One region of the Pseudoalteromonas sp. NC201 genome, then DNA from elsewhere that is predicted to be linked to it. Evidence: predicted binding sites of a transcription regulator. Region 1 holds the regulator's gene; the other holds the start of a gene.
The links. Region 1 encodes MetJ, which represses methionine synthesis genes. Its sites were predicted from a motif close to TAGACGTCTAGACGTCTA; they were not measured.
Positions count from the first base shown of each region.

Region 2: a site for MetJ is predicted at 7,479-7,496, ahead of metK (methionine adenosyltransferase). Genes of this name have one in related genera too.

Region 1 is NZ_CP022522.1:3,716,259-3,731,643, reverse strand. Features, by position in the region: gene PNC201_RS16340 (gamma-butyrobetaine hydroxylase-like domain-containing protein) at 1-122, opposite strand, end outside; gene hslU (HslU--HslV peptidase ATPase subunit) at 172-1,500, opposite strand; gene hslV (ATP-dependent protease subunit HslV) at 1,512-2,030, opposite strand; gene PNC201_RS16325 (SPOR domain-containing protein) at 2,101-2,631, opposite strand; gene priA (primosomal protein N') at 2,645-4,816, opposite strand; gene rpmE (50S ribosomal protein L31) at 5,031-5,246, shown strand; gene PNC201_RS16310 (malic enzyme-like NAD(P)-binding protein) at 6,019-7,260, shown strand; gene metJ (met regulon transcriptional regulator MetJ) at 7,341-7,661, opposite strand; gene metB (cystathionine gamma-synthase) at 8,006-9,226, shown strand; gene metL (bifunctional aspartate kinase/homoserine dehydrogenase II) at 9,231-11,579, shown strand; gene PNC201_RS16290 (penicillin-binding protein 1A) at 11,655-14,111, opposite strand; gene PNC201_RS16285 (pilus assembly protein PilM) at 14,241-15,320, shown strand; gene PNC201_RS16280 (PilN domain-containing protein) at 15,308-15,385, shown strand, end outside.
Region 2 is NZ_CP022522.1:3,261,655-3,277,039, reverse strand. Features, by position in the region: gene ctlX (citrulline utilization hydrolase CtlX) at 1-245, shown strand, start outside; gene PNC201_RS14260 (alanine/glycine:cation symporter family protein) at 328-1,758, shown strand; gene PNC201_RS14255 (outer membrane beta-barrel protein) at 1,963-2,625, shown strand; gene PNC201_RS14250 (TIGR04211 family SH3 domain-containing protein) at 2,775-3,386, opposite strand; gene PNC201_RS14245 (CYTH and CHAD domain-containing protein) at 3,685-5,205, shown strand; gene PNC201_RS14240 (HDOD domain-containing protein) at 5,316-6,161, shown strand; gene metK (methionine adenosyltransferase) at 6,226-7,377, opposite strand; gene tkt (transketolase) at 7,638-9,632, shown strand; gene PNC201_RS14225 (methyl-accepting chemotaxis protein) at 9,748-11,763, opposite strand; gene PNC201_RS14220 (symmetrical bis(5'-nucleosyl)-tetraphosphatase) at 12,198-12,995, opposite strand; gene apaG (Co2+/Mg2+ efflux protein ApaG) at 13,095-13,484, opposite strand; gene rsmA (16S rRNA (adenine(1518)-N(6)/adenine(1519)-N(6))-dimethyltransferase RsmA) at 13,468-14,274, opposite strand; gene pdxA (4-hydroxythreonine-4-phosphate dehydrogenase PdxA) at 14,271-15,263, opposite strand; gene surA (peptidylprolyl isomerase SurA) at 15,269-15,385, opposite strand, start outside.

The DNA of each region.
Region 1 (15,385 bases):
TCGGCGGATGGTGAATGTGTTCGTAAGAATTCGGCACTTAGCGTAAAACAGCGGCCGTCCTCAAAATAAGCATCGAGTACTTTACTGAGTTTATGGTAATGAAGTTTGGTGACTTGATACATAATTGGTATAACTCAAAAAGCGGAGCAAGGCTCCGCTTTTGATTTTAATTTACAGAATGAAGCGGCTTAAATCTTCATCCTGAACAAGCATGTCTAAATGCTGTTCAACGTAGGCGGCATCAATTGTCAAGGTATCACCGGCCTTTTCACTGGCATCGAATGAAATCTCTTCCATCAGTTTTTCCATCACAGTGTGAAGGCGACGCGCACCGATGTTTTCAGTTTTCTCGTTGACCTGATATGCAGCTTCAGCCAGTTTAGTGATAGCGTCATCGGTAAAGTCGATAGTGACGTCTTCTGTTTTCAGTAGCGCTTGTTGCTGCTCTGTAAGAGATGCATTTGGCTCAGTTAGAATACGTTTGAAATCACCCGCAGTTAGTGCTTCTAGTTCAACGCGAATAGGTAAACGACCTTGTAGTTCAGGGATTAAATCCGACGGCTTGGCCATTTGGAACGCACCTGACGCGATAAATAAAATGTGGTCGGTTTTTACCATGCCGTGTTTAGTATTAACGGTTGAACCTTCGATAAGTGGTAGTAAGTCGCGTTGTACACCTTCACGGCTAACATCTGGGCCAGAAGATTCTCCGCGCTTACAAATTTTATCGATTTCATCAATGAACACGATACCGTTTTGTTCAACTGACTCAATAGCTTGCTCTTTAAGCTCTTCTGGATTAACAAGCTTTGCAGCTTCTTCTTCAATCAATAGCTTAAGTGCTTCTTTAATTTTCAGCTTACGGTTCTTTTTCTTGTCACCCGACATGTTTTGGAACATGCTCTGTAGCTGGCTGGTCATTTCTTCCATACCAGGAGGTGACATGATCTCAACATGAGGCGCCGTTTCTGCGATGTCGATCTCAATTTCTTTGTCGTCTAACTGACCTTCACGTAGTTTCTTACGAAATACTTGGCGTGTTGACGAGTTTTCATTTGGCTGAGACTCACCATAAGCGTCTTTTGCTGGTGGCAAAAGTGCATCTAAAATACGCTCTTCGGCGGCTTCTTCAGCGCGGAATTTGAATTTCTTGGTTTGTTGTTCACGTGTTAGCTTAAAAGAAACTTCGACTAGATCGCGGATGATGGTCTCAACTTCTTTACCAACATAACCCACTTCGGTGAACTTAGTCGCTTCTACTTTGATAAATGGTGCGTTAGCAAGCTTTGCTAGACGGCGGGCAATCTCAGTTTTACCCACACCCGTTGGGCCGATCATCAAAATATTCTTTGGTGTAACTTCTGCACGCAGCTCTTCATCAAGCTGCATACGACGCCAACGGTTGCGCAGTGCAATCGCGACGGCTTTTTTGGCTTTGTCCTGACCGATAATGTGTTGATCAAGCTCGTGCACAATCTCTCTTGGAGTCATAGCTGTCATGACGAGTCCTATTACAATTCTTCGATAGTTTGGAAATTATTGGTAAATACGCAGATATCGCCGGCGATCTTCAGGCTCTTTTCCACGATTTCTTTCGCACTTAAGTCTGTATTTTCAAGTAGTGCGGTTGCAGCCGCCTGTGCGAAGTTACCACCACTGCCGATAGCAATAAGATCATGCTCTGGCTGCACCACGTCGCCGTTACCTGTGATGATAAGCGAGGCGGTTTCATCGGCTACCGCAAGTAGGGCTTCAAGCCTTCTTAATGCTCTGTCGGTACGCCAGTCTTTTGCCATTTCTACGGCTGCTTTAGTGAGATGGCCTTGGTGCATCTCTAGCTTTGCTTCAAAGCGTTCAAATAATGTAAATGCATCAGCTGTACCGCCAGCGAAACCTGCCAGTACTTTACCATTGTATAGACGACGTACTTTACGTGCGTTGCCTTTCATAACTGTGTTACCAAGCGAAACTTGGCCATCACCGCCGATAACCACTTTGTCATCGCGACGAACACTAACGATGGTAGTCATAGTAATCCTTATCTGGGCCTGTGCCCGTGTAACTCTAGATTAGTAGGAAATATGGGTGGACTTATAAAAATCAAGTCCAGCCCCAAATCCCGCAGCCAAATATCCCAACGCGTTGTAATTTGTTTTTATCGCTTTCTGCTAAACGCTTGGTATCGTAGGGGCCAAGACGGACACGATACCAGACACCGTTACTCCCTTCGGTACGACGGATCTCCGCGATTAATCCAGCAAACGCAACTTTGGCTTTCATGGCTTCGGCTTGGCTATGGGTTCTAAATGAACCACACTGCATTTGATAGGGACCTTTGCTCTCGATCTCTTTAACTTCGACCTTGATTTCATGATTTTTAATTTCTTCAATGAACTCAGGTGGGCGAGGTTTTGGTTTACTAACCTTTTGCTCTGCAACTGGGTGTGGGTTTTTGGCTTGCTCTACTTCTTTAGGATCGGCATTGGTTTTTATAAACCAAAGACCGTAGGCAAACCCTCCGATTAGTAGAAATGCAAAAATAGCAGCAATAACAGGAAATTTCGCCGATTTTTCTGGCTTGTCTTTCCCCTTGCCTTTAGGTTTCTTATTGATGTAATCGTGCTGTGCCATAGGTTATTTGATTTTAATAGCTATCCATTGGATCAACATCTATGCTCCAGCGTACTCGATTGGCAGACTCATGCGTAGCGATATAGCGCGCAAGTTGCGAAAGGTAGTCCCGCAGCACAGTGCGTTGTTGTGCGTGTATGTGTAATTGATATCTGAACTTTCCAGCTATTCGTTCAAGTGGTGCTGGAATTGGACCCAGCAATTGTATACCAGGATAGGGGGTAGCTGGAACCAAATCCGACAAAAAGCGCAATACTGTATTTATATTTGTTGCCTCGGCGCGGATGATAGCTAAGTGTGCGAAGGGGGGAAGCATAGCTTCTTCACGCTCTTGTAAGGCATATCGCGCGAAGTCGCCATAACCATTATTAATTAAATCTTGCAATAATGGATGTTCTGGAAAATGCGTTTGCAATAACACGGTTCCCGCTTCACCGGCACGTCCGGCTCGTCCAGCAACTTGCGTAATGAGCTGTGCCATTTGCTCGGTTGCTCTAAAGTCACAAGAGTAAAGTCCTGAGTCCACATCCAAGATAATCACAAGGCTGACATCGGCAAAGTGGTGGCCCTTGGCAAGCATTTGAGTGCCGACCAGAATTCGCGCGCCACCTTGATTAATTTCTTCAAGGGCGCTTTCAAGGCTGCCCTTACGGCGCGTAGAATCTCGGTCAATGCGAGTAACGGGAATATCAGTGAAGCGTTCGCTTAAAAAGCCTTCGAGTTGTTCTGTACCAAGCCCTGTGGGCATGATTTGGGTGCTGCCGCAATCTGGACACTGTCTCGGTACAAAGTCCTGCTCACCGCAATGGTGACATACCAAGCGGTTCATATTTTTATGGTACGTGGCGCTGGTAGAGCAATGTTTACAGGTATTAAGCCATCCGCATTCGTGACACATCAATGTTGGTGCAAAGCCCCGACGATTTAGAAACACCATAACTTGCTTACCGCGAGCGAGTGTTTTTTCCATCCAATGTAAACTCATTGGTGAAAACCCGCCTTGTTCTGGCTGACCTTTCATGTCGACAAGGTGAAATTGGTTGTCGTGCTGGGTCTGCGCTCGTTTACTCAGTGTGACGAGTTGATATTTGTTGGTAATGGCTTTGTGTAATGTTTCTAATGCCGGTGTTGCGGTTCCCAAAAGCAAAGGGCAGTGTGCCTGATGCGCTCGAAATGCAGCGAGATCTCTGGCGTGATAGCGCAGGCCTTCTTGCTGTTTAAACGAGTTGTCGTGCTCTTCGTCAACGATGATCATGCCGAGATTTTGAAATGGCAAAAAAATGGCCGAGCGAGTACCGATAACCAAAGCGCTCAGACCCTTTTCGGCGCGACGCCAAGTATGTAGGCGCTCATTATCGGTTAGATTTGAGTGCCATAAATCAATGGGCAGGTTATTAAAGCGCTTTTTGAAGCGGTTGACTGTTTGCGGTGTGAGTCCAATTTCAGGCACCAAGATCAGTGCTTGTTTACCCGCTTTTATTATGTTTTCAAGGCTCTGTAAGTAGACTTCGGTTTTACCACTTCCCGTTACACCTTCGATTAAAAAGGTACGGTAACCGACTTGTGCATTAACGGCGCTGCAAATAGTCGCTTGCTGGTCGTTTAGGCGTGGCTTTTCGCCTAGCTGTAATTCGTTTTGCGACCAATCACTATCATGCTCAATAGATTGTGAGATAAGCGCTTTTTCTTCCAATGCTTTAATTGTTTGGCTAGCAAATCCGAGCGCTTTGAGTTCACTTAATTTTATTGCACCACCTTCATGTAATTGAGAAAGCAGCGCTTGTTGCTTTTTGGCTCGCAGTGTTGGTAGTTTCTGCCCTTTTTCCGTTAATCTGACGATAGGGATCTGAGTTTTGTCTGGGCTTCCACCATCTCTGAGTACTGCCGGCAGTGCTGTGAATAAGGTATCGCCAATTGGATGACAGTAATACTGGGAGACAAAGTGTAAAAAGCTAAGTTGTGCTTGATTAAAGACAGGATGCTCGTCCAACACCTCAATAATTTGCTTGAGTTTTTCTTTTGGTACATCGGTGTCGTCTTTTTTAGCAAGTGCAATCGCTGTGCAGCGACGGTTGGCAAAATTGACGGTGACTCTCATTCCTGCTTCAACTTGCATGGTTGGTGCTAGCAAATAGTCGAATGTTCGGTGCAGTGGCAGCTTTAAAGCTACTTCAAGAATGAGCATGTATTACAATTCCATAAAGTGAGCGCAGTGACGAAGTATATACCTAAGGTGGTACGAATTGAAAACGTACTCTGCGACGGTGATAAAAAACTCTGAAATATTGCTTGTAGATTGTTCAGTTAAGCACTAAAATACGCGTCCACATTTTTGTATAACTACGTATGGTGCCAGACTTCGGGTTTGGAGAGCGATACGGCCTTAACTAGAGGTTGCTATGAAAGAAGGTATTCACCCTAATTACGAGACGATCACTGCATCGTGCTCTTGCGGTAACAAGTTCGAAACTCGTTCAACGCTATGTAAAGATATTCACCTAGACGTATGTTCTGCATGTCACCCGTTCTACACTGGTAAGCAGAAGATCCTTGACACAGGTGGCCGTGTAGATCGCTTTAACAAGCGTTTCGGTGCACTTAGCAGCAAGAAGTAATCTTGTTGGTCTAGTCGAAAAAAGCACCTTTAGGGTGCTTTTTTTGTGCCTGTTTGAAAATACCTTCTCGATTTATACATCCTATTCTGCATCAGCAGATAGACCGTCAGTCATCCCGTCTTATTGTGTCTTTTATTCTTCTAAAATAAAAAACTTGCCAGTTTGGCAGCAAAACTTTACTGATCTCTTGGGTAGAGTAAAAACTCTATTTAGCAGATAAATATTGAACATTTACGAGCTTAAGTTGTGAAAATAATCAAAGCTCATATAGTAAATACTATCAGGTATGAGCACTTAATATAAACTAAAGTCAGTATATTGCGATTAAATGTCGGTATCTTGACGTTAAAGTTAGTTAAGTTGCTATTCTCTTATTGTTTTTATAGTTGGTGTACATTTGTGCTAATTTTATACATTCTGTGCTGGTTTTAGCGTCTTGTTTTTTAAGTTTTAGTCATTTTATTTGTGAAATATTTCTTAAAATTGAGCTTATCTTCTCGGAAAAGTATAGAAAATACCATGCTAGTGGATAGACCTGATTTTACTTGAATAATGAGCAAAACTCGGTATTGTGTGAATACGGTCGATTAACTATATGTCCTATTGACATACCGCGACAGCAAAGCACATACGCTTGTTGAGTGGTTGAATGTCGTCGCTCATATAGTTAATCGCACTGTGTGTTGCTGTAACCAGCTAGCTAGGTTGCCAACATTCAGAATGCGAACGTTTACCACACTCTCACATTAACTTCGTAGGAAAATATCGCGCCATGACAGACTTTCGTCAACAAGCTCTAGATTATCACGAGAAGCCCGTTCCAGGTAAAATCAGTGTTGAACTCACTAAACCTGCCGAGACCGTAAAAGACTTAGCACTTGCATACAGCCCAGGTGTTGCAGAGCCAGTACGTGAAATCGCGGCTGATCCGGCGAATGCATACCGTTACACGGGTAAAGGAAATATGGTTGCGGTGATCAGTAATGGTACGGCAATTCTTGGCTTGGGTAACTTAGGTCCTTTGGCGTCAAAGCCTGTTATGGAAGGTAAGGCACTATTATTTAAGCGTTTTGCGGGCCTTGATTCAATCGATATCGAAGTTAAGCACAACACCACTGAAGACTTCATCAATACTGTGGCAAATATCGCAGACACATTTGGTGGTATTAACCTTGAAGATATTAAAGCGCCAGAGTGTTTTGAAATTGAGCGCGCGCTAATTGAACGTTGTGACGTTCCTGTATTCCATGATGATCAGCACGGCACTGCAATTGTAACCGCTGCGGGTATGCTGAATGCGTTGGAAATCCAAGGTAAAGATATTCATGATGCGATTATTGTGTGTCTTGGCGCGGGTGCAGCCGCTATTGCTTGTATGGAATTACTGATCAAATGCGGTGCTCAACGTGAGCACATCTATATGCTGGACAGAAAAGGCGTGATCCATACTCGTCGTGATGACCTAAATGAATACAAAGAGCTGTTTGCAAACAACACGGATAAGCGTACGTTACAAGACGTGATTGCAGATGCGGACGTATTTGTTGGTGTTTCTGGCCCAGACTTACTTTCTGCTGAGGATCTAAAGCTAATGGCTGACAAGCCAGTGGTATTCGCTTGTTCTAACCCAGACCCTGAGATCTGCCCTGAAGTTGCACACGGTGCACGTAATGATTTGATCATGGCGACAGGCCGCTCGGATTATCCAAACCAAGTAAATAACGTACTGTGTTTCCCGTTTATCTTCCGTGGTGCGCTTGATGTACGTGCAACCGCTATCAATGACGAAATGAAGATTGCAGCGGTTGAAGCAATTAGAACGATTGCGAAAGAGCCTGTACCTGCTGAAGTGTTAAAAGCGGCTGACGTAGATAGTCTAGAGTTTGGTCCTGAGTATATTATTCCAAAACCAATGGATCCACGTTTGTTACCTCGTATCGCAAAAGCGGTAGCGATAGCTGCAATTGAATCAGGCGTGGCACAAATCGATATGCCAGCTGGATATATGGAATAATACCATTGGTATTATTCAAATGAAAAAGCCTCGATTGAGGCTTTTTTTGTGTCTGTATTTCCAGAGCGAAAGAGTAGTTATCACTCTTCGTTTATTTCTGGGATCTCCAAACCGCGCTCTTCCATTATTTGTCTTACCTCTAAAGGAATACGCTCTGGATTATCTTTTCTCAAGTCTTCATCGCTCGGCAGTGGCTGACCTGTGAAGGCATGTAGAAACGCCTCACATAAAAGCTCACTGTTCGTGGCATGACGTAAGTTATTCACTTGGCGACGTGTACGCTCATCAGTTAGCACTTTGAGTACATTCAGAGGTATGCTCACCGTGATCTTTTTTACTTGCTCTGCTTTCTTACCGTGTTCTGCATATGGGTGAATATACTCACCGTTCCATTTTGCCATAATTGTGTACTTGCCTCAGTTACATCAATGCCAATATGACTGGGTTCTGGTCTACATTATTCACCAACCGCATGAATATAGGGATAACCTTACGAATTAAAGATAAATCCCAAACTCAAATAGATGAATAAACTAATCCGCCATAGCGAGATAGAAGAATCTCTGCCATAGTTTTCAATAACTCAGTCGTATTAGCAACGCCTAGAGTGGCGAAATTTTATCGGTTTAAAAAAGATAGTCAAATACTAGTTATTTAGCCATTTAGCAGTATAAATGTTTTGACTTCTGGTTTCTGTTGCTCTAACCTTTTAGACGTCTAAACATCCAACTATCTAGGTGACCTTATGAGTCAAGTTAATAAATCGACGGTAGCAGTGCGTCACGGTATAGAAGCTGATAAAGCGCATGGGGCAGTAGTGCCACCGCTTTACCTTTCTACCACCTATTCTTTTGCCGATTTTGATACCAAACGCGACTACGATTATGGCCGCAGCGGTAACTTTAATCGTGATGTGCTTGCACAGGCACTTACCGAACTTGAAGGTGGTGCTCGTGGTATTATTACCGCCACTGGCATGGCTGCCGTTCACCTAGTAACTCAACTGCTTAACCATGACGATACGCTGGTTATTCCACATGACTGCTATGGTGGTAGCTATCGCTTGTTTACATCGCTTGCAAAGCGTGGATTACTCAAATTAACAGTCTTGGATCTCACGCAACCTGAAAGTCTTGCGCAGCTGCAGCAGATCAAACCTAAATTAGTTTGGATTGAAACACCAAGTAACCCAATTTTGCGGTTAACGGATATAGAAGCTGTCGTAAATGCAGCACACGCTGTGGGGGCTTTGGTCGCCGCTGACAACACCTTCTTGTCTCCTGCATTACAAAACCCCATTGCCTTTGGCGTGGATGTCGTCGTGCATTCAACCACTAAATATATCAATGGTCATTCTGATGTAGTGGGGGGCGCGGTGATCGCGCGTACACAGGAATTGGGTGATGAGTTAGCTTGGTGGGCGAATAATATCGGTATTACCGGTGCACCTTTTGATAGTTACCTTACCCTACGTGGACTGCGCACCTTAAATGTGCGTTTACGCCAACATCAAGAAAATGCTCAGCTTATTGCAGAATATTTAGAAAAGTCGCCGTATGTTAGCCAAGTTTATTACCCTGGCCTTGAGTCGCATCCTCAACACGAACTTGCGAAAAAACAACAGCTCGGCTTTGGTGGCATGGTGAGCTTTGATATCAAAGGCGATCTGCAAACATCTGCGAAGTTTTTAACGTCTCTAACGCACTTTTCATTGGCAGAATCTTTAGGTGGGGTTGAGAGTCTTATTTGTCATCCAGCGACGATGACACACGCGGGTATGGATCCGCAAGCACGTTTAGAAGCGGGAGTGGGCGACACGTTGATTCGTATTTCTGTAGGCATTGAAGATGCACAGGATCTCATTGCAGATCTGGAAGCGGGATTTGCATGTATTGATGAAAGTCAGGCGAGTGATGATGCTAAGTCATTCAAATTAACGCCTGCACATACAGTAGCGTTGTGGTGAGTAAATGGCAAAAGTAGTACATAAGTTTGGTGGTTCGAGTTTAAGCTCGCCAGAGCGTTATCAGGCGGTTGCCAAGATAGTGTTAGAGCAATGTCAACTAGGTGACAGTGTTGTGGTTTCTGCTGCAGGAAAAACAACGAATACCCTAGTGAAGTTATGGCAAAGCTTTGAGCAGCAAGATGTTCGCGCATTCAACGATGTTTTATTACAAGTTGAAAATCATCAACGTGAATTAATTGATGCCCTGTTTGTAGGTGAACAACACAGTGTGTTACTCAAACAGCTTGTCAATGAGCTGCAAGCAATCGCTTCAGGACGAGAAGAACAGCATCTTCACTACGCGAGTTTACTTGCACATGGAGAGCTATGGTCGGCTCGTATATTAGCAAACTACCTAAGTTCTCAAGGTATCGAAGCCAAAGCTATCGACGCTCGTACGTTATTTGTACAACAAGAGGGGGTGTTACTACACGCCCATAACAAAGAAGCGTGCTATCGCGCAATTGATGATCACGCTATCTATATCGTTACCGGTTTTATTGCCGCAAATGCACAAGGTGAAACGGTGACTTTAGGCCGAAATGGCAGTGACTATAGCGCGACTTTGTTGGCAAGTTATCTTGATGCGGCTCAAGTATCAATTTGGACGGATACAACGGGTGTATTCAGCACTGATCCACGTAAAGTCGCCAATGCCATAAAATACACAAAGGTATGTCGTGGCCAAGCTGAATTACTCGCACGATTAGGTAATCCAGTACTACATGCAAAAACGCTGTCTCCACTTAAAGATACCGATATAAAACTGCAAGTTCGCAGCAGCTTTGACGCCGATGCACTTGGCACTGAGATAGTAAAGGCAGGCTATAGCAAAGAGAAGCGCTTTATTACCACTTTTGGACAACTTGACCTGTTACGCGTTGAGCAGCTAAAAAGTGGTGAAGTGAAACAGCTAAGCCAGCTTATTCAACATAGCATTCATCATTTTGTTAAAGGTGGAGAGGCACACTTACTGGTGCCATCTGAGTTTAGCCATGTTGTGATTAAAGCGCTGGATTCGCGAGCCAATATTATTGAGTCGCAAGTACAAGGCTTTGCTATTGTTGCCCCAAGTCAGGATGTTGCTGGCTTACATCAGCAAGCTCTGGAATTATTGGATGAACATGCGATTGTCACCCGTTTTGTGCTGCAAGAGCGCCATTACAGCTTAGTGTTAACCGATCAAGCAATTGATAGCGATCTACTTGCTATATTGCACGAACGTTTGGTCAATAAAGGCAGAGAGCTTGCTGTGATTGTAGCTGGTGTTGGCAATGTGGGTGAAGTGTTTATCGAACAATGCAAAAACCAAGTCGCTAAGCTGAGTGAGCACTTTGATCTTAAGTTGGTTGGCTTACTGCGTTCTAAGCAAATGTTGTTCTGTCCAAGCGGGTTGAATTTAGCATCGTGGCAACAGCAATGGCAAAATGAGGCCATCGAATATAATGAAGCAGAGCTATTCACTCGTATTAAAGAGCTAGATTACGAGCATAAAGTGGTGGTCGATATTACTGCGAGCGAGCGTTTCAGCGAGTTGTATCCGCAGTTTGTTGAACATGACTGCCATTTGATCAGCGCTAATAAATATGCCGGTACGGCACAACAAGGTTGGTACTCCAAGCTGCGTCAGCAGTTACAAGAGCGTAACCTGTTATGGCGTTACAACACCAGTGTTGGCGCAGGTCTACCCATTAACTTTGCGTTGGCTGATCTGCAAAATAGTGGCGATGAAGTGGTGAGAATTGAAGGCGTCTTTTCCGGCACTTTATCTTGGCTGTGTAGTCGCTATGATGGTTCTGAAGCATTTTCTGAGCTAGTGCTCGGGGCGCAAGAACTTGGTTTTACTGAGCCCGATCCGCGCGAAGATCTATCTGGCCGTGATATGCAGCGTAAGCTTTTGATCTTAGCACGAGAGTTAGACATTGAACTTGAGCTTGATGATATTGAATTAGAGGCGTTAATGCCTGAGTCATTGAGTGTGGGTTCATGGCAAACGTTTTTAGAAAATCGCCAGCAACTCGATGACTTTTATGCGACACACTATGCAAAGGCCACAGCGAATGACGCTGCGCTTCGTTATACTGGTGCGCTTGAAATTGCAAGCAATGGCAAAGTGTCTGCAAAAGTAGGCATTGCACAGGTACCAAATGGCTCGGCAATCGCGAATTTAACGCCGGGTGATAATATTTTTGTGATCCACACTAAATGGTATGAACAAAACCCGCTGGTGATCCAAGGCCCGGGGGCAGGTAAAGAAGTGACAGCAGCGGGAATACATTCCGATTTATTCTGGCTGACGCAAAATCTAAAATAACTCTTTTAAGAAAATAGATATAATACAACTGGTATAAGACAAAAATGCCGATACATCTGTATCGGCATTTCTATTTTAGAATAACTCTTCGTGAGTCGGTAGCGGCGCGGTATCGTCAAACGGTGTGCTGCTATCCGTATCCAATACGTACTTGGTTGGGGCCGTACCTTGCTCGAAATATTCAAACCGAGATGTGTAGTCGTTCTTGCGAGACAAAAGCCCTGTCTTTAAATCAATCCGAGTTGAAATAAGCCCTGGAGGCGGCTCTATCGGAGCCAAAGGCTCATCTTTAAGTGCCTCACGCATAAAGTCTATCCAAGCAGGTTGTGCTGAAATCGCTCCGGCTTCTGCGCCAACAAGTTGATTATTACCAAGGTTAGCGTTGTAGGCCGCACGACCCAAGGATTTACTCGCATCGTCAAAGCCAACCCAGACTGTGGTGAGGACATTACGGTTAAAGCCCGTAAACCAAGTATCTACTGAGTCATTGGTGGTACCCGTTTTTCCAGCAAGGTCACGACGTTTTAACCATTGACCACGCCAGCCAGTGCCGCTCCAGCCCGTATCGTGTTTCCAACTACCACCACCCCAGATAGCACTGTGAAGCGCATCAGCAATCAGAAATGCGTTTTGCTCCGAAATCACTTGCGGTGCACAGCGCTCAGGTTGTTCTTCCATCTGCTGTTCGTCGCAGACCAATAGCGGCTCTGCAGAACCCAGCTCAGTGCCGAATGAGTCGGTAATTTTATCGATAAAATACGGCTCAATGAGGTGACCGCCGTTGGCAAAAGTGGCCATGCCGCGCGCCATTTCAATAGGAGTCAGTGCAGCACTACCAAGTGCCAACGACTCGCTGCGATTAATATCTGCGTCTTGGAAACCAAATTTAAGCAAATGATCAGCAGCCTTATTTATGCCAACGCCTTTGATCAAACGAACAGATACCACGTTTTTCGATTGTGCAAGCGCTCGGCGAATACGGATTGGGCCGTTATACACTTCAGGGCTATTTTTTGGACGCCAAGCCACGCCAACGCTTCTGTCCCAATGATTAATCGGGGCATCATTAAGAATGGTGGCTAGGGTATAGCCATTTTCTAATGCGGATGAATAAATAAAGGGTTTGATGTTTGAACCCACCTGACGCTTAGCTTGGGTAGCGCGATTGTATTGGCTAAGCTCAAAGCTGTAGCCACCCACAATCGCCTTTACACGCCCATCCTGCGGGTCGAGTGAGACGAGGGCACTGGATGCCTGTGGCAACTGACTTAACATCCAGCCGTCGTCTTGTTTACGGACAAACACTTGCATGCCCGGCGCGAGGATATCTGCGGTTGTTTTTGGTGGTAAGCTTTGACGCGTTTCACTGATGTATTGTCTGGCCCAACTTAAGCCTGACCATTCCAATGTAATTTGCTCACCGGTTTTTAAGAGCAGGTCGGCCGTTTTCTCTGCAATGCTTAGCACCACAGCTGCTTTTAACGGCCCAATTTCATTGACCTTTTTAAGGCGAGTAATAATGCCTTCATGGCTTAGCGGCGATTCCGTTTCAGCATGCCAATAGGTTTCTTCTGCGCCTCTAAAGCCGTGACGCATATCGTAGGCATGTAAATTATCAACTAATGCATGCTGAGCAGCCTGTTGCATGTCTGATTCCACACTGGTGTAAACTTTCATGCCAGAGTTGTAAGCCTTATCAGTACCATAACGCTCAACCATATAGGCGCGAACCATTTCAGAAATATAAGGTGCATACAGCTCGATTTCGGCGCCATGGAATTTAGCCGTGATAGGAGCTTGTGTCGCCTCACTATATTCTGCGCGGGTAATATACTTTTCAGCAAGCATTCGTCCGAGCACAACATTCCGGCGCAATTGCGCGCGCTCTGGGTTACGAATTGGATTTAACGCAGAAGGCGCTTTTGGCAGGCCTGCAATCATTGCCATTTCTGCTAAAGTTAATTCTGATAGTGAGCGACCGTAGTAGACTTGCGCTGCAGCACCGATACCAAAGGCGCGATTGCCCAGTTCAATTTTGTTTAAGTAAAGCTCAAAAATTTCATCTTTCGTTAATAGTTGCTCAATATGCAACGCAATAAAGATTTCTTTCACTTTACGAATATAGGCTTTCTCTCTTGTTAAGAAGAAGTTTCTGGCAAGTTGCATGGTGAGCGTACTGGCTCCCTGCTTTTTTTGCCCTGTGGTGATAAGCACTATAGCGGAGCGGACGATACCTATCGGGTCTACGCCGAAATGATCGTAAAAGCGGTTATCTTCTGTCGCTAAGAATGCCTTTCGCATGGGGAGTGGAACATCCTGCAAACGTACAGGGATCCTGCGCTTTTCACCAAATTGATTGATGAGTTTTCCGTCTCGTGTAAAGACTTGCATGGGTGTTTGTAGTTGAACATCTTTCAAAACCTCTACACTTGGTATGTCAGATTTGACATAATAATAAAGACTGATAAGTGTCAACACGCCTAAAAGGGTACAAACAAAAACGAATTGTAAAAATCTTTTCAATAATTTCACGGAATTATCCCTAGTTAGACTCCCAATTACAGGTAGACACTGCTAGTATATCTTGATTAAAAAACGATTAATATTTTTGTGTGCTAAATTTTTATGGTACACAGTCTTAAAAGGAAACGGGCGCTTCACATGCTGAGCCAACTACTAAAAAAACAAGCACCTCTGATGATAGGGATCGATATCGGCTCCCATTGTGTCAAAGCGGTGTTGCTGTCGAAGACAAGTTCCAGCTACCGAGTAGAAGCCGTTGCGATTGAACCTATTCCGAAAGGAGCAGTAAATGAAAGGGCCATTCAAGACATTGAAGCGATCGGCAACGCGATAACTAAAATGAAGCGGCGCATTCCAAAGCTCACGCAATATGCAGCAGTTGCCGTATCCGGTCAGACCGTGATTACAAAAGTGATCTTTATGGATGTGTCATTAACTGATGCTGAACTCGAGTCTCAGATAGCAATAGAAGCAGATAGCCTGATCCCTTACCCGTTAGATGAAGTTAGTCTAGATTTTGAAAAAATTGGAGTAAACGAAGCCGATCCGTCAAAAATGAATGTGCTGCTCTCTGCGGCTCGTACCGAAAGCGTGCAAGCACGGGTTGGCGCATTGGAAGAAGCGGGTTTCAAAGCGAAAGTTGTTGATGTAGAAAACTACGCACTAAGTAGAGCCATGGATGTCATTTACCCTGAACTGCCAAATGATGCCTTTGATAAAATCGTAGCAATGATAGATATTGGCGCAGTGCTTACGCTGATTAGCGTTATTCAATCTGGGAAAACGATTTACACTCGTGATCAAGTGTTTGGTGGTGAGCAATATACCAACAGCATTGTTGCTTATTACAACAAAACCTACGATGAAGCAGAACTGGCGAAAACGACTGGGGATTTACCTCCAAACTATACCTTTGAAGTCTTGGCTCCTTTCCAAACTTCTATGCTGCAGCAAATTCGTCGAGCAGTGCAAATGTTTATGACGACCAGTGGTAAAGATCATATCGATTACATCGTGTTGACGGGTGGAACGGCTTTAGTGGATGGCTTAGATAAACTGCTCATTGATGAGCTTGGGATCCACACAATAGTGGCAGACCCGTTTACTGATATGGAGATTGCACCAAAAGTAGATAGGCATGTGCTGCAAAAGCATAAAGCGCAATTCGCCTTAGCGACAGGCTTGGCATTAAGGAGCTTCTCATCATGCCACATATAAATTTGCTTCCTTGGCGCGAGCAGCAAAGGCAAGCGTCGCAACAAATCTTTCTGACTATCATTGCG
Region 2 (15,385 bases), 450 kb from region 1:
GCCATACCCTGATTGCGCTATCTTATCAGCAGATCCAACATTTTTGCGGCAACGCGATTGAGCTACAAGGCAGTATGGGACGCATACTTGCGCTTTCCACAACGGCTTATCAGGCGTTGTTGCCTGAGCAAATTGCTGTCATTGAAAAGTCAGCTAAGCTAGTTGCTATCGATATACCGACAATTGAAGCCGCAGGTGGCTCGGTGCGTTGTATGATTGCTGGAGTCCATTTAAATAACCGTTAAATAATACTAGGGCCTGTTTATCCTTCAAGAAGGTCAACAGGCCCTAGATAAACGGCAAATAATAATAAAACAGGAACCGCCTATGTTTGAAAGTGCAGTTAAGAGTATTAATGGGCTCTTATGGGGAGAAGGCCAGATACTTATTTATATCCTGCTATTTGCAGGGTTTTGGTTCACTATTCTTTTGCGAGGGATACAAGTTGTAAAGTTTCGCCACATGTTTAGTCTGTTACGAGGTAGCAGTCAGGGTGATGACAATACAATCAGTTCATTTCAAGCGTTATGCACGGGGTTATCAGCTCGAGTTGGAACCGGTAACCTAGCAGGTGTTGCGGTTGCTATTTCTCTTGGTGGCAGTGGTGCGATATTTTGGATGTGGATGATAGCCATTTTGGGGATGGCAACAGGCTTTGCCGAAAGTGTACTTGGGCAAGTCTATAAAGTGCGAGATAGCCAAGGTGAGTTTAGAGGTGGTCCTGCTTATTATATTCACATGGGATTGGGAAGTCGGGCGTTTGCAGTATGCTTCGCCTTTTGCTTGTTTTTGGGATATGGATTTACCTTTAGCGCGATGCAAACCAATACCATCACCGATGCGCTCAATAATGCGTTTGATATTCCAACCTTATATTCAGGTATTGTGATCACAGTCCTTGCCGGCTCTATTATTCTTGGTGGCTTCAAAGCGATTGCACGATTTGCTGAAAAGGTAGTGCCAGTAATGGGATTAGTCTTTGTCCTTGCGGCCATTATTATTACCGTGATGAATTACTCTCAAGTCCCTGCCATGATCAAAGATATTTTGCTTTCAGCTTTTGGCTTGCAAGAAGCGGGCGCAGGCGCACTTGGCGCAGCTATCAAAAATGGTATTCAGCGTGGGCTCTATTCTAACGAGGCGGGAGCGGGTAGTGTGCCGCACGCATCGGCCAGTGCGTCACCAATTCCCAATCACCCCGTGACCCAAGGTTATATCCAAATGCTAGGCGTATTCTTTGATACCATCGTGTTGTGTAGTTGTACTGCTGTCATAATTCTATTGGCAGATATAGATATTGGCAGTGAGATGGAAGGCATACGGCTGACGCAATCTGCGATGACCGCGCATTTAGCAACTGGGGGCGTGTACTTTGTCGCGGCGGCGATCACTTTGTTTGCTTTCACCTCTGTAGTGGCTAATTACGCCTATGCTGAAAGTAACTTACACTTATTCCATCTGGACAATAAAGTTGGCCGTTCAATTTATACCGCATGCTACTTGTCTATGATGTTGTGGGGCGCTTCGGCAACGCTAAAACAGGTATGGGATCTTGCCGACATCGCATTGGGTTTAATGACGGTGGTGAATGTTACTGCCATCGTGCGCCTTACACCCACTATCTTGGCGGTTACGGCCGATTATCATCTGCAAAGAGCAAAAGGGAAAGAACCTGTATTCGAAGTCGATAAGGTCAAAGTGCAAGGAGTTACTGAGTCTGGCATTTGGGGTAATATTAATGCGAAGAGTTCAGCCTAATACGTTTTAGATGGAATAAATAAAGGCCGAATTTTCCGGCCTTTATTTATTTTTGATATTTTTAAGTTAAAAAGTATCTCCAAACTTTCAATCATACGCCTTGTTTAAATTTTTTATATTCTGTGTATACTTCCTCCCGCTTTTCTCTTCAATATTTCAAACTAAATATTGCTTCCTTTTTAATCTTTAAACACTGATGTGATAATGAAAAAACAATTATTTGGACTGGCAGTACTATCGTTGCCTATGTACGCGAAGGCTGATATTGCCATATTTTCAGAAGTACTTTTTGGTAAAGCCAATAATGAATTTTATGCCGAGCAAGAATCTGATTTAGGATATAGGCGTGCGTCATCCGCTAATTCTGATTCATGGGGGCTGAGGCTCGGTGTTGGGCTTACAGATCATTTAGCTCTTGAAATCGCACAGCATTTTCATGGTGAGTCACTAGCTGAATATTCCGTTCACGTTTCTAACACACTCTCTGGAATCTATCAAAACCCATATGACTACTCATATCGAGTCAGGTTTCCTATTGATACCGAATCTCTGAGGTTGGGGATTAAGGGAGAGATTGAGGTGTCTACCAATATTAATGCAAATATAAGAGTTGGAATGGCACATTGGCAATACAAAGATGTGATCCCTGCACAATTGGTTCCTACAGGCAGCACTAGTTCAGGTGATAGCGGTAATGATATTTATACCTCGATAGGTGTTGAGTATCGACTAACAGATAATCTCTATGTTGGTTTGGAATACTCTCTTTTGAATATTAAAGAATCAAAAGAATATGACTACACAGGCGTAGTTCAATATGAGCATAATTTGCACGATATATCCATGTTACTTGGTTGGGCTTTTTAATACGCTGATATTCATAGTAGAGAAAGGTTATTTTCAGAACTGTATTTAGAGTGGGGCGAATTGAGCAATTCACCCCATCAATTTTGACAAGAGAGTTTAGATGAACCGTCAGTGACGAAGTTATCTAACCTCAATAGGTATATAACCACTTACCAGCCGTCGTAACGCTTTCTACGAGATAAAAATAGCGTCAGGATCACACCGATAATAATGCCACTGATCCCGATGATGCCACCGTAAGTGAGCAACTGGTGTTGCTCTTTTTGGACTTTTTGCTGCTGTGCTAAACGCTCATCTTGTAGTTGCTTTTCAAGCCCTGAAATAGTGTCTTGAAGTGAAGCATTTTCAGCTAGCAAATTGGTATTGTTTTGCTGCAGCATTGGAAGCTGCTGCTGGGCGTCGTTCAGCGCCTCTTGGGTTTCCACCAAGGTTTGGTTAACCGCCTCTAATTGTTGCTTTAAACCTGGCTCCGTGGTGACAAATTTACTTTCTACCCAACCTTCTCTTGCTTTGTCGTCTTTAATTTGGACAAACTCGTCATTAGCGCCACTCAAAATAGTGATTGGCGTACCAGCATCAACAGAACCTAAAATTCGATAATTTTTACTTGGACCTGTATGCATGAAAATAAAAAGATTGTCACTAATATAGCCGTTTGGTGTTGCCGTGTTTACTGTGCTATTTTCGTCTGGCTCTTCGGCAAAGCTTATAAAGCTGGTGAAGAGCAGGCTCGCAATGATAAATTGCTTAAAGTTGAACATGCGTGGGCCTTTTATTCTTTGGGTCGTAAAGTTTACAAAATAGTAGGGATTTCGCGGCCTAATAGCAAGGCTTTGTTTATTTTGAATGGCGCGAAATAATTGATTACATAATGAAAATTGCAGCATTTAACGCAATGATTCGGTGTTATTAATCCGCTGACGTTCAGCGAAATTAGCCCGACTATCTATTGATTTAGCGCATATTTGGTGCACTTCTCATCGGATAAAAAGATTGCAAACTTAGCCTCCTTTGTATATTTTGATCCTCCCTTAGACAAATAGGTAAAACACTGCCCTAATGGACACTGAAATAGAACTGAAATTTTTGGTTTCAGATAATGAAGTTCCGCTGATCCCTGCACTCATCACACAGTTTGCAAAAACGGTCACTAACAAGCCTGCTAAAAACTTAACTAACGCCTACTTTGACACGCCAAATCGTGAATTGCGTGCGCTAGATATCGGCCTAAGAACGCGTTGTTGCAATGATGAATGCGAGCAAACGATTAAGCTTGCGGGAGAAGTTGTAGGAGGGTTACATCAACGACCTGAGTACAATTTACCTATTCAATCAGGACGTCCTGACTTGTTAGCGTTTGACGCGAATATTTGGCCTCACGGCATGCAACTTGAGTCTATCGCAGAAAACATATTCCCGATCTTCAGTACGAATTTCATTCGTCGAACTTGGTTAATCGAAACGGATTCAGGAACCAAAATCGAAGTCGTGTTGGATAAAGGGGAAATAGCAGCCCAAGGGAAGATGGAGCTAATCAATGAGCTTGAAATAGAGCTGATTGAGGGAAACAAAGAAGATCTTTTCTTATTAGCCGATCACCTAATTAAACAGGCTGGTATGCGTTTGGGACTTTACTCAAAGGCCGCCAGAGGGTATCGAATTGCCGATGATAAGCCTCTAAAACCAAATAAGTTTATAGGGTTTGTACCGCTCAAATCTCAGGTAACGCAAGAACAAGCGCTAATTGCGACAGTCAGTTATGGTATTCAGTTCGTCCAGAAGCATGAGCAGTGTTATTTTAATAAACCAAGTCTCAAGACATTAAAACGTGTTATTGATGGAGTCTCGCTTATCCGCCACGCGTTTTGGTTGTTCGATGACATCGTTGATAAAAGCTCGACTGAGAGTATTCGTAACGAATTAAAATGGTTGTTGTCAGAACTTGCCTGGGTCGAAAATGCAATTCATTTAAAAACCTATACCTCAAAGCGTCATGCTTATCATAAGAAACTTAATCAGTTTCCCGAGTTGGCGCAGGTCATTACCGATTTGCAAGATGTTCAGCCGACACCGACGGACATTGAAGATTTATTTCATTGCACCCGCTATAACCGTTTGATCCTTTCACTTACTCGCTGGCTGGTTGATAGAGCGTGGCGTAAAAACTGGGATCAAAAAGCACTGAGTGCAGCAGAGCTACCTGTCACAGAAATCGCAAGCCAATTATTTGATAAAGACTGGCAAGAGTTGAAAAACTTGCTTCCACAGGATAAATCGCTTTCTGAAAAAGATTATTTACATGTGAGAATAAAGTTAGAAAACACGCTACTAAGCGGTAACTGTCTGGGCAAGCTTTACGATAAAGAAGCGCGCAAAGCGTTTAGAACGCCTTGGATTGATATCGTTTATGGTATTTATGAGCTAGAAACACTGGCGTATTTATATCAGCTTTGCCAAAGCCAAAACGCAGACGAACTGCAAGAAGTGCAGGCATGGCTTAAGCAAAAATCAGACTTTTTGATAAGTGCTATGGAGCAAAGTCGACAGTCTTCCATGCATAGCGAACCATATTGGTTCTAACCAGATTAAGCGGGGTTTTATCCCGCTTTTTTGTACCACTTCATTACAATCAATACTGCAAATATCAGGTGATGAACTAAACTTGGGTGTATCAATTCTGAGGTAGCCCAATGATCGATATTGACGATAAAGTGCTGAATGATTTGCGCGGCGGATTTAACTTACCTGCTAAGCCTGAAATATTACAAGCCTTACAAAATGAATTATCACAACCGGAGCCTGAGTTATTTACCGTGGCGGAGATTATTGCGGCGGATGTTGGTGCGTCAGCTGCGGTGTTAAAGGTAATTAATTCACCCGCTTATGGTCTTGCCCGTACAATCACAGATATAAAACAAGCAGTGATGTTTTTGGGCGTTAACTGTATTACGCAGCTAGTGACTGGGTATTTGCTTAAAAATGCGTTTGAGCAGTCAAAGTGCTGTATTTCACTGCAGCAGTTTTGGGATAACGCTGCGGATATTTCAAAAGCGGCGATGGTGGTTGGACATCATTTGAAGGCGTCATTACCCATGGAGAATTTGCAGCTGCTCGGACTGTTTCATGATGCCGGGATCCCAGCAATGGCCGTAAAATATCCTGACTACGCTGAGGTAATAAAGCAGTCTATAGAGCGACCTGAGCAAACGCTTATTTACTACGAGCAGCAAAAGTATCCAGTGCCTCACACTGTGATAGGCTACTTTCTTGCGACGTCTTGGCACTTACCTAAAGAAATATGCCAGATGATTTTGCGCCACCATGACGTTAGCTATCTTGAAGAGCAAAAAGATGCGCAGCATGTGCAAACCTTTGCGGCACTTAAACTGGCTGAAAACCTCTGTTTTGAAGCAAAACACTTTAGAAGCGCAGCAGATTGGTATCTATTTAAAGATAAGGTGATGATTGAGCTTAATTTGCATGAAGATGAGTATCAAAACTTAAAAGATGATGTCGATGAAGTATTTATCGGATAGGGGATTATCCACAGGCATTAAAAAAGGCGCACTTGGCGCCTTTTTTACTTTTTGCTGCAGGGGATTATAGGCCTGCAGCCGCACGTAGTGCGTCAGCTTTATCTGTTGCTTCCCAAGGGAACTCTTCACGACCAAAGTGGCCGTAAGCAGCAGTAGGCTGATAAATTGGACGCTCAAGGTCTAGCATAGTGATTAGACCGTAAGGGCGTAAGTCGAAGTGCTCGCGGATAAGTTCGATCAAACGCGACTCATCAAGCTTAGCTGTACCGAAAGTTTCTACGCTGATAGAAGTAGGCTCAGCAACACCGATTGCGTAAGACACTTGGATCTCACACTTGTCAGCAAGGCCAGCGGCAACAATGTTCTTTGCAACGTAACGCGCTGCGTAAGCAGCAGAACGGTCAACTTTTGATGGATCTTTACCTGAGAATGCACCACCACCGTGACGTGCCATACCGCCGTATGTATCTACAATGATTTTACGACCAGTTAGACCACAGTCACCCATAGGACCACCGATAACGAAACGGCCAGTTGGGTTGATGAAGAACTTAGTTGCTTCAGTGATAAGCTCTGCAGGTAGTGTAGGCTTGATGATAGTTTCCATCACCGCTTCTACAAGGTCAGCTTGTGATACCGAATCACAGTGCTGTGTAGATAATACGACCGCGTCGATACCTACTGCTTTACCGTTTTCGTACGCGAATGTTACCTGAGACTTAGCGTCTGGACGTAACCAAGGTAGCGTGCCGTCTTTACGAACTTGCGCTTGGCGCTGAACTAGACGGTGTGAGTAAGTGATAGGCGCAGGCATAAGTACGTCAGTTTCGTTACACGCGTAACCAAACATTAGGCCTTGGTCACCAGCACCTTGCTCTTCTGGACGAGTACGGTCAACACCTTGGTTGATATCAGGTGATTGTTTACCAATCGTGTTAAGGATTGCACATGAATCAGCGTCAAAGCCCATGTCTGAATGTGTGTAACCAATTTCACGCACGGTCTTACGAGTTAATTCCTCGATATCAACCCAAGCGCTAGTCGTGATTTCACCACCAACCATAACCATACCGGTTTTAACGTAAGTTTCACACGCAACACGTGCTTTTGGATCTTGCTCAAGGATGGCATCTAGAACCGCATCAGAGATCTGATCGGCGATTTTATCCGGATGACCCTCAGAAACAGATTCAGAAGTAAATAAATGTTTAGCCATTGTATTTATGCTCACAAATATTGCGCTTCACAAACATCAGGAACAGCGCGAAAAATTAAGGGGCGTATTCTAACCAAAAAACCTAGGCATTGACTAGTTATTTTACGCCTAGACGTCCAAAATTGTGCAAACTTTTTTAATGGTCGGAAAAAGTCCGTCTGTACCCGTTTTTTTATGGCCTTTGCCGTTGCAGTTAGCCATATAAATAAGTAAGAATGGGCTCAAACCCCCGCGAAACACATTTAAAGGTAGGAGAATTCATGCCATCTCGCAAAGAACTTGCTAATGCAATTCGCGTTCTTTCCATGGACGCTGTACAAAAGGCCAAGTCTGGCCACCCTGGAGCCCCTATGGGCATGGCGGACATCGCAGAAGTACTTTGGCGCGATTTTTTAAAGCACAACCCAAGTAATCCTGAGTGGTTCGACAGAGATCGCTTTGTATTATCAAACGGTCACGGCTCGATGTTAATTTATTCATTGTTGCATTTGTCGGGTTATGACTTATCAATTGATGACATCAAAAACTTCCGTCAGCTACACTCAAAAACACCAGGCCATCCAGAGTATGGTTATGCGCCGGGTATTGAAACTACTACAGGCCCATTAGGCCAGGGTATTACTAATGCGGTAGGTATGGCGATTGCTGAAAAAGCATTGGCTGCACAGTTTAACCGTGAAGATTACGACATCGTTAATCACTATACCTATGCTTTTTTAGGTGATGGTTGTTTGATGGAAGGTATCTCACACGAAGCTTGTTCACTTGCGGGTACCCTTGGTCTTGGCAAACTGATTGCATTTTGGGATGACAACGGTATTTCAATCGACGGTGAAGTTGAAGGTTGGTTTAGCGACGATACACCAAAACGCTTTGAGTCTTATGGCTGGCATGTTATCGCCGGTGTTGATGGTCACGATAGCGATGCGATTAAAGCGGCAATCGAAGCGGCGCAAGCAGAGTCTGACAAACCAACCCTTATCTGTTGTAAAACGGTTATCGGTTATGGTTCACCAAACAAGTCTGGTAGCCATGATTGTCACGGTGCACCGCTAGGTGATGATGAAATCAAAGCAGCACGTGAATTCCTTGGTTGGGAGCACGGCGCATTTGAAGTACCGGAAGATGTGTACGCGAAATGGGACGCAACAGCACGTGGTCAAAATCAACAAAGTGACTGGCTGATTAAGTTCACTGAATACCAAATGCATTATCCTGAGCTTGCTGCTGAGTTTGAGCGTCGCATGAAAGGCGAGCTTCCAGCAAACTGGTCTGAGAAAACAGAAGCGTATATTGCAGAGCTTCAAGCGAATCCTGCAAACCCAGCAACTCGTAAAGCATCACAAAATGCATTGAATGCTTTTGGTCCAATTCTACCTGAGTTTATGGGTGGCTCTGCTGACCTTGCGGGTTCTAACTTAACACTTTGGGATCAATCTAAAGGCTTAACGGCAGAAGATGCTGCGGGTAACTATATCTTCTACGGTGTGCGTGAGTTTGGTATGTCTGCCATTATGAATGGTATTGCACTGCACAGAGGCTTTATCCCTTACGGTGCGACATTCCTAATGTTTATGGAATACGCGCGTAATGCGGTACGTATGGCTGCATTGATGAAGCAAAGAAGTATTTTTGTGTATACTCATGATTCAATCGGTCTTGGTGAAGATGGTCCAACACACCAACCAGTAGAACAAATGGCGAACTTACGTACTACGCCAAACCTTGCGAGCTGGCGTCCATGTGACCAAGTTGAGTCAGCAGTTGCTTGGCAGCAAGCGGTTGAACGCGCTGATGGTCCATCTGCACTTGTATTTACCCGTCAAGGTCTTGCGCAGCAGCCACGTACGGCTGAGCAAGTTGCAGCAATTAAGCAAGGTGGTTATGTACTATCTTGTGACGGTGAGCCTGAAATCATCCTTATTGCCACAGGCTCTGAAGTGCAACTTGCAGTTGAGTCTGCGGATAAGCTTCGTGCAGAAGGTAAAAAGGTACGTGTTGTTTCTATGCCTTCGACTGACATTTTTGATGCGCAATCTCCAGCATACAAAGAAAGCGTACTACCAAGCTCAGTAACGCGTCGCGTCGCTATCGAAGCGGGTATTGAGGACTTCTGGTACAAATATGTAGGCCTAAATGGTGCTATAGTTGGTATGACAACGTTTGGTGAGTCAGCGCCTGCTGATGAGCTATTCAAGCTATTTGGCTTTACGGTAGAAAATATCGTTGAGAAGGCAAACGCATTGTTTGCATAATCAAAGAAAAGAAACAAAAAACCCATGCCATGCATGGGTTTTTTTATGCTTAGGGGTTTTGCTAAACCCCTTAAAGTTTTGAGACTGTTTCCTGCTCAAAGCTCAGGTTAGATAGCTAAACCTTAAACTGTTCTACCGATAAGCGTAACTCTTCGGCGAGCTTAGCGACCTCAGAACTGGAAATTGAAGTTTGGCTTGCCCCTTCAGCTGTTTGCTCTGCAATGGTTACAATCGATTCTAAACGTTCGCTAATTTCCTGTGCTACTTGCTGTTGCTCATTCGCAGCGTTTGCAATCTCTTCACTCACATCATGGGCTTGAGAAACGGCAGCAGTAATAGAGTTGAGTGCTTCATTAGCAAGGTCGCTCTGATTTACGCACGACTCCGCCTGCTGCTTGCCTTTCGACATCGCGCCTACTGCTTCTTCGGCACCGGCTTGTAAGGATTCAATCATTGCTTGAATTTCTTGAGTCGACTCTTGAGTTTTACTTGCAAGCGAGCGTACTTCGTCTGCCACTACAGCGAAGCCACGACCTTGTTCACCCGCACGGGCGGCTTCGATTGCAGCGTTTAGTGCAAGGAGGTTAGTTTGCTCGGCAATGCCACGGATAACATCCAAAATACTACCTATCGACGCGCTGTCTTGATGTAGTTTGTTAATCACGCGAGAGGCTTCATCCACTTCTCTTGCGAGTTGCTCAATAGTGTGTTTGTTCTCATGTGAGATGCCTTTGACACGCTCAGCTTCTTTATCAGCATTTTTAATTTCCTGTAGTGCTTGATGCGCGCTGTTGCTTACACCGTGAGACGTGCTACTCATCTCAGTTGTAGCGGTAGCTGCTTGCTCTACCTGTGCCTGCTGATTCTTAATTGCTTGGCTGGATTCCGTAGTGATAGTCGATGTTTCTTCGGACGCTGCAGCAAGCTGCGTCGAACGAGAAATAATGCCAGTGATAAGTTCACGTAAGCTAGAGATTAGGGTGTTACAGCTTCTAGATAATTCACCAAACTCATCTTTTGCTGTGTCATCTAAGCGCTGTGTCATATCGCCACTGGCGACAATGTTTAAGACTCGATTTACTTCCGATAGCGGTTTTGTGATACGACTAACGGTAATGTAGGCAACACCGACGGCCATTAACGTTGCTACTATCATACCAATCCAAGTCCATAGGTTTGCTGTGCCTACATCGGCACGTACGCCTTGTTGTAAGTTAAAGGCGACTTGGCTCGCTTCAGAGAGTAAATCATCTAGCTGAGATAGGGCTGCTTTTGTGGTTTTTTCTGCATTGGTTAGTTCTTTACGTGTCTCGGCTATCGCATTGATCAAGCGTTTTTGATTTTCCGCGATGCTGTTGCTGCCAGTAACTGCATCTTTCAAATTAGTGTAATAGCCTTCGAGATCAGCAAACAAACTACTATCAAGCGCGCTAACGGGGCCACGCATCAAATCAATATTGCGACCTAGCTCTTCAACGAGGTAGCTTTGATCCCTACTTACGATTTCCAGTGTATTGATGTCTTCAACAGTAACAATATCATTGGCGCTAGTCACAACAGAAGAAAAGTTATTTTCTAAGTTATTTGCAGCTTGAAAAGCACGTTTGTCAGCATCTTCTAAGCCATCCAAATCAATGATATCAACCGTCACCATAGTCGCATCTTCTGCGGCAACATCGATAGTAGATAACTGCTCTTTTAATTTGTCCCGTAACGAAAGCTCAGTTGTTTTCTCGTTTACCAAGCTGTTCATGGCTTTTACGAACGCATCATAACTTTTGCCAACATCACGACTGCTTGAGGCCAATTTATTATTAGCGGCAACTACCTGCTGCAGTTCTGAATAGGTTTTGTCAAAGATCTTCTGGCGCTCTTTAAATTGCTGTTTTAGCGTCGCTAGTTCAGTCTCTGAACGTGCATAAAAACTTCCCTGAGCCATTTTGCTCATTAAAGTGAACTCTACTTGCAGAGCAGAGCTTTTAGAGAGTGCTGGTAAAGACAGGTTATTAACCTGTTGAGTTGAGTTGTCAATGTTTGCAATTCTTAATAAAGAATTGCCCCCGATAAGAAGAAGCAACAAGGTGATGGTAATAAAACCACCCCAAATACGTTGGCTAACAGTCAAATTCATAGCTGTCCTACAAAATTTACAAAGCAATACGGATACTTATCGGATTTATTGCGGATAAGTTAAGTATTTTATAGCAGATGTGACAAAAAAATTCAGTAAAAAAGGTCGGATTACAAAAAATAGCAGCTCAACGGATAAAAAGTATAAGCTTCACGTTTTCTTCGAGTGTAGCTTAGTTTTGTAAAAATTAAAGTGGGTGATTACCCTAGATTCGACTTAGGAAAGTTAAATAACCTGAGCTTCGGATAATTAATGCTTTTCTAGCAGCCAGTTTTAGCGCTAACTGCGTTGAATTCACTTCCAATAGCCAGCTATTGGTGCGTAAATTCGCCTGGTTATCCCCAAAACTCTCTGGCTAGATAAGGAAATAATTTAATGTGATTTTAAAAACAACGAGTTAGCTCATTTCTTATCCAAACCTCAGGTTAAATAGCTTAATTGTGCTGGTACTTTTCACCACTGTCGATATTTATCATCGTCATAGGACCTCCCCACACGCAGCCAGTGTCTAAGGCTATAATATTTTTCTTGTTGGTTTCGCCTTCCAAAGCAGCCCAGTGGCCGAAAAGTAGGGTAGTGTCGGCTGGTGTTTGGCTGAGCTCAAACCACGGAGTGAGACCTGCCGCATCTTTTAGGCCAGATTTGTTCTTAAGATCCAGTTCGCCATTTTGTTTTAGAAAGCGCATTCGAGTGAAGACGTTAACAATGGCTTTAAATTTATCTTGTTCACTGAGCTTGTTGTGCTCAAGTCCTGGGTGAGCACCGTACATATTGGCGTAAAACTCAGGGGCTTTTGTTGATTGATAAATGGTTTCGGCAAAGCGTGCATATTCTAGCGCTTGCGTAATATTCCAGCTTGGATGAATACCTGCATGAGAAATAAAAGTTTGCTGTGTTTCAAGCCAAATAGCGAGGGGCTGTGCACGTAATAAGTCAGCATATTTTTGGCATTTAGGGCTGGCAAAAACCGCATCTAATTTATCTTTTGGGTTCGGAGCGACACCCAAAGCAAGACATGCTAAAAAGTGGAGATCGTGATTGCCGAGTGTAATGCTAATAGAGCCAGCGTGTTGATAGAGAAACTCTAGGCAAGCAAGTGAATCGGGTCCTCTGGCGATGATGTCACCGACAAAGTATAAATGGTCTTGGCTTGGGTTAAAGTTGACTTGATCGAGTAGCCCGATGAGTGGAGTGAAGCAGCCTTGCAAGTCTCCAATTGCGTATTTTGCCATTTATTACCTGTGGTTTTTTATAACTCAATGTTTTTATTCTGATGTCTAGCATGTATGAGGAACGCGGGGTAAGCCCGCTTCCGCAAAATAAAAATGGTATTAATGCAAAATATTTGGACAGGAAAGTCTAAATACATTGATTGGCGCTTTAAACTCAGTGCCAAACTCATTACGCATTAAATAAAACCCTTCCATTGTACCAACGGGAGTATCGAGCACCGCGCCGCTGGTGTACTGATAGCTCTCGCCAGGACGAATAGTGGGCTGCTCACCAACGACACCTTCACCTTCGACTTCAGTCTCTTTGCCATTAGCGTCGGTAATGAGCCAATAGCGGCTATGTAGCTTGGCATTACATAAGCTATGGTTTTTGATGGTAATTGTATAGGCAAACACATATTTATCCTTTTCAGGCTGTGATTGCGCTTCAACGTAAAAGGTCTCCACCGATACTTTGATAGGTGAGCCAATATTAGTTTGAGTTGTCATATATCCAATTTGCAATTTCAATAAACTGGTTAAGCGACAGGTTTTCAGCGCGAAGTGTAGGGTCGATACCTAAGTTTCGCAGCTGCTCTTCGGTTAACAGGTTCGATAAGCTATTTCTTAGTGTCTTACGACGTTGGTTGAACGCTTCTAAACAAACAGTGTTCAAAAGCTTAGTGCTCTTAGCTGTACGTTGCGACGGATCTTTTGGGATCAATCGAACAACGGCCGAGTCAACTTTAGGTGCTGGTTTAAAGCAATGTGGTGGCACTTCGATCACAGGAATAGCGTGACAATAGTACTGCGTCATGACGCTTAAGCGACCAAAGGCCTTGCTGCCTGGGCCTGCAACCATACGGTTAACCACTTCTTTTTGCAGCATAAAGTGCATATGCTCGACCTGATCTGCAAACTCAAATAAGTGAAATAGCAAAGGGGTTGATACGTTGTAAGGTAAGTTACCAAAGATCTTCAGTTTTTCCCCTTCTTTGATTAAAGAAGAGAAGTCAAACTTCATCGCGTCGCCTTGGTGAACCGTTAATTTAGGTCCCAAGAATGGGTGATGGATCAAGCGCTCGGCAAGATCTTTATCGAGTTCTACAACGGTTAGGTGGCCACTTAAATCACAAACAGGTTCAGTGATAGCACCTAAACCAGGACCGATTTCAACCAGATTGTCTTCAGGTTTTGGGTCGATAGCAGTTACTATCTTGTCGATAATATTGTTGTCATTTAAGAAGTTTTGACCAAAGCGTTTACGCGCTCTGTGTCCGAGATGTACTTTATCTGTCATGCATTCTGTGCTTTTTTGGTTGCGAGCTTAATTGCTTCGCGGATCGCTAATTCAAAACTACCCACTTCAACATCACCAGAGCCGGCTAAATCAAGCGCTGTACCGTGATCAACCGATGTGCGAACAAAGGGTAATCCTAGGGTGATGTTTACTGAGTTTCCAAAACCTTTATATTTTAACACAGGTAAGCCCTGATCGTGATACATTGCGAGCACAGCATCAGCATTATCTAAATATTTAGCTTGGAAAAGGGTGTCAGCTGGCAGCGGTCCAACCAAGTTCATGCCTTGTTTATTCAGCATTTCCAGTGTTGGCTCAATGGTTTCTATTTCTTCACGACCAAGATGACCACTTTCTCCAGCGTGCGGATTTAATCCACAAACTAATACCCTGGGTTGTTCAATACCAAACTTGGTTTGTAGGTCGTGATGTAAAATATGAATGACTTTGCTGAGACGCTCAGGCGTAATTGCCTTTGATACGTACGCCAGTGGGATATGCGTAGTTACTAGCGCTACACGCAGCCCTTCGGTTGCGAGTAGCATTACGACATCAGCGGTATCAGACTGTTGTGCAAAGTACTCAGTATGGCCGCTAAACGAGATCCCAGCTTGGTTAATAATGCCTTTATGAACTGGGCCCGTGACTACCGCTGCAAATGTCCCATCCATATTCTTTTCAGAGGCAATGCGCAAGGTTTCGAGCACATAATGGCCATTGGCTTCATCTAATTGACCAGCGACCACTTCAACACCTTTGTCTACTTGAAGGTAGTAAATGGCACCAGCAGGTGCCGCTTCAGGCGCAGCTTCGCTGTCAAATGGCAGCAACTTGATTTGCTCACCGAGTTCTTTGGCGCGTTTTTCTAGAATACTTTTATCAGCCACCGCAACCAACTGAGCAGGCCATGCGTGCTGAGCCAGTTTGATAACAAGATCTGGGCCAATACCTGCAGGCTCACCCGGTGTAATTGCGATTCTGAGTGTCATAGCCGTTATTCCGCTTCGATAATTTCAATATGCGCTTGGTCACGCATTTCTTTAATCCATTTAAAGCTTTCTTCTTTAAATTTACGGTTAAACAACAGACGGTGTGCGCGATTTAACTTGGC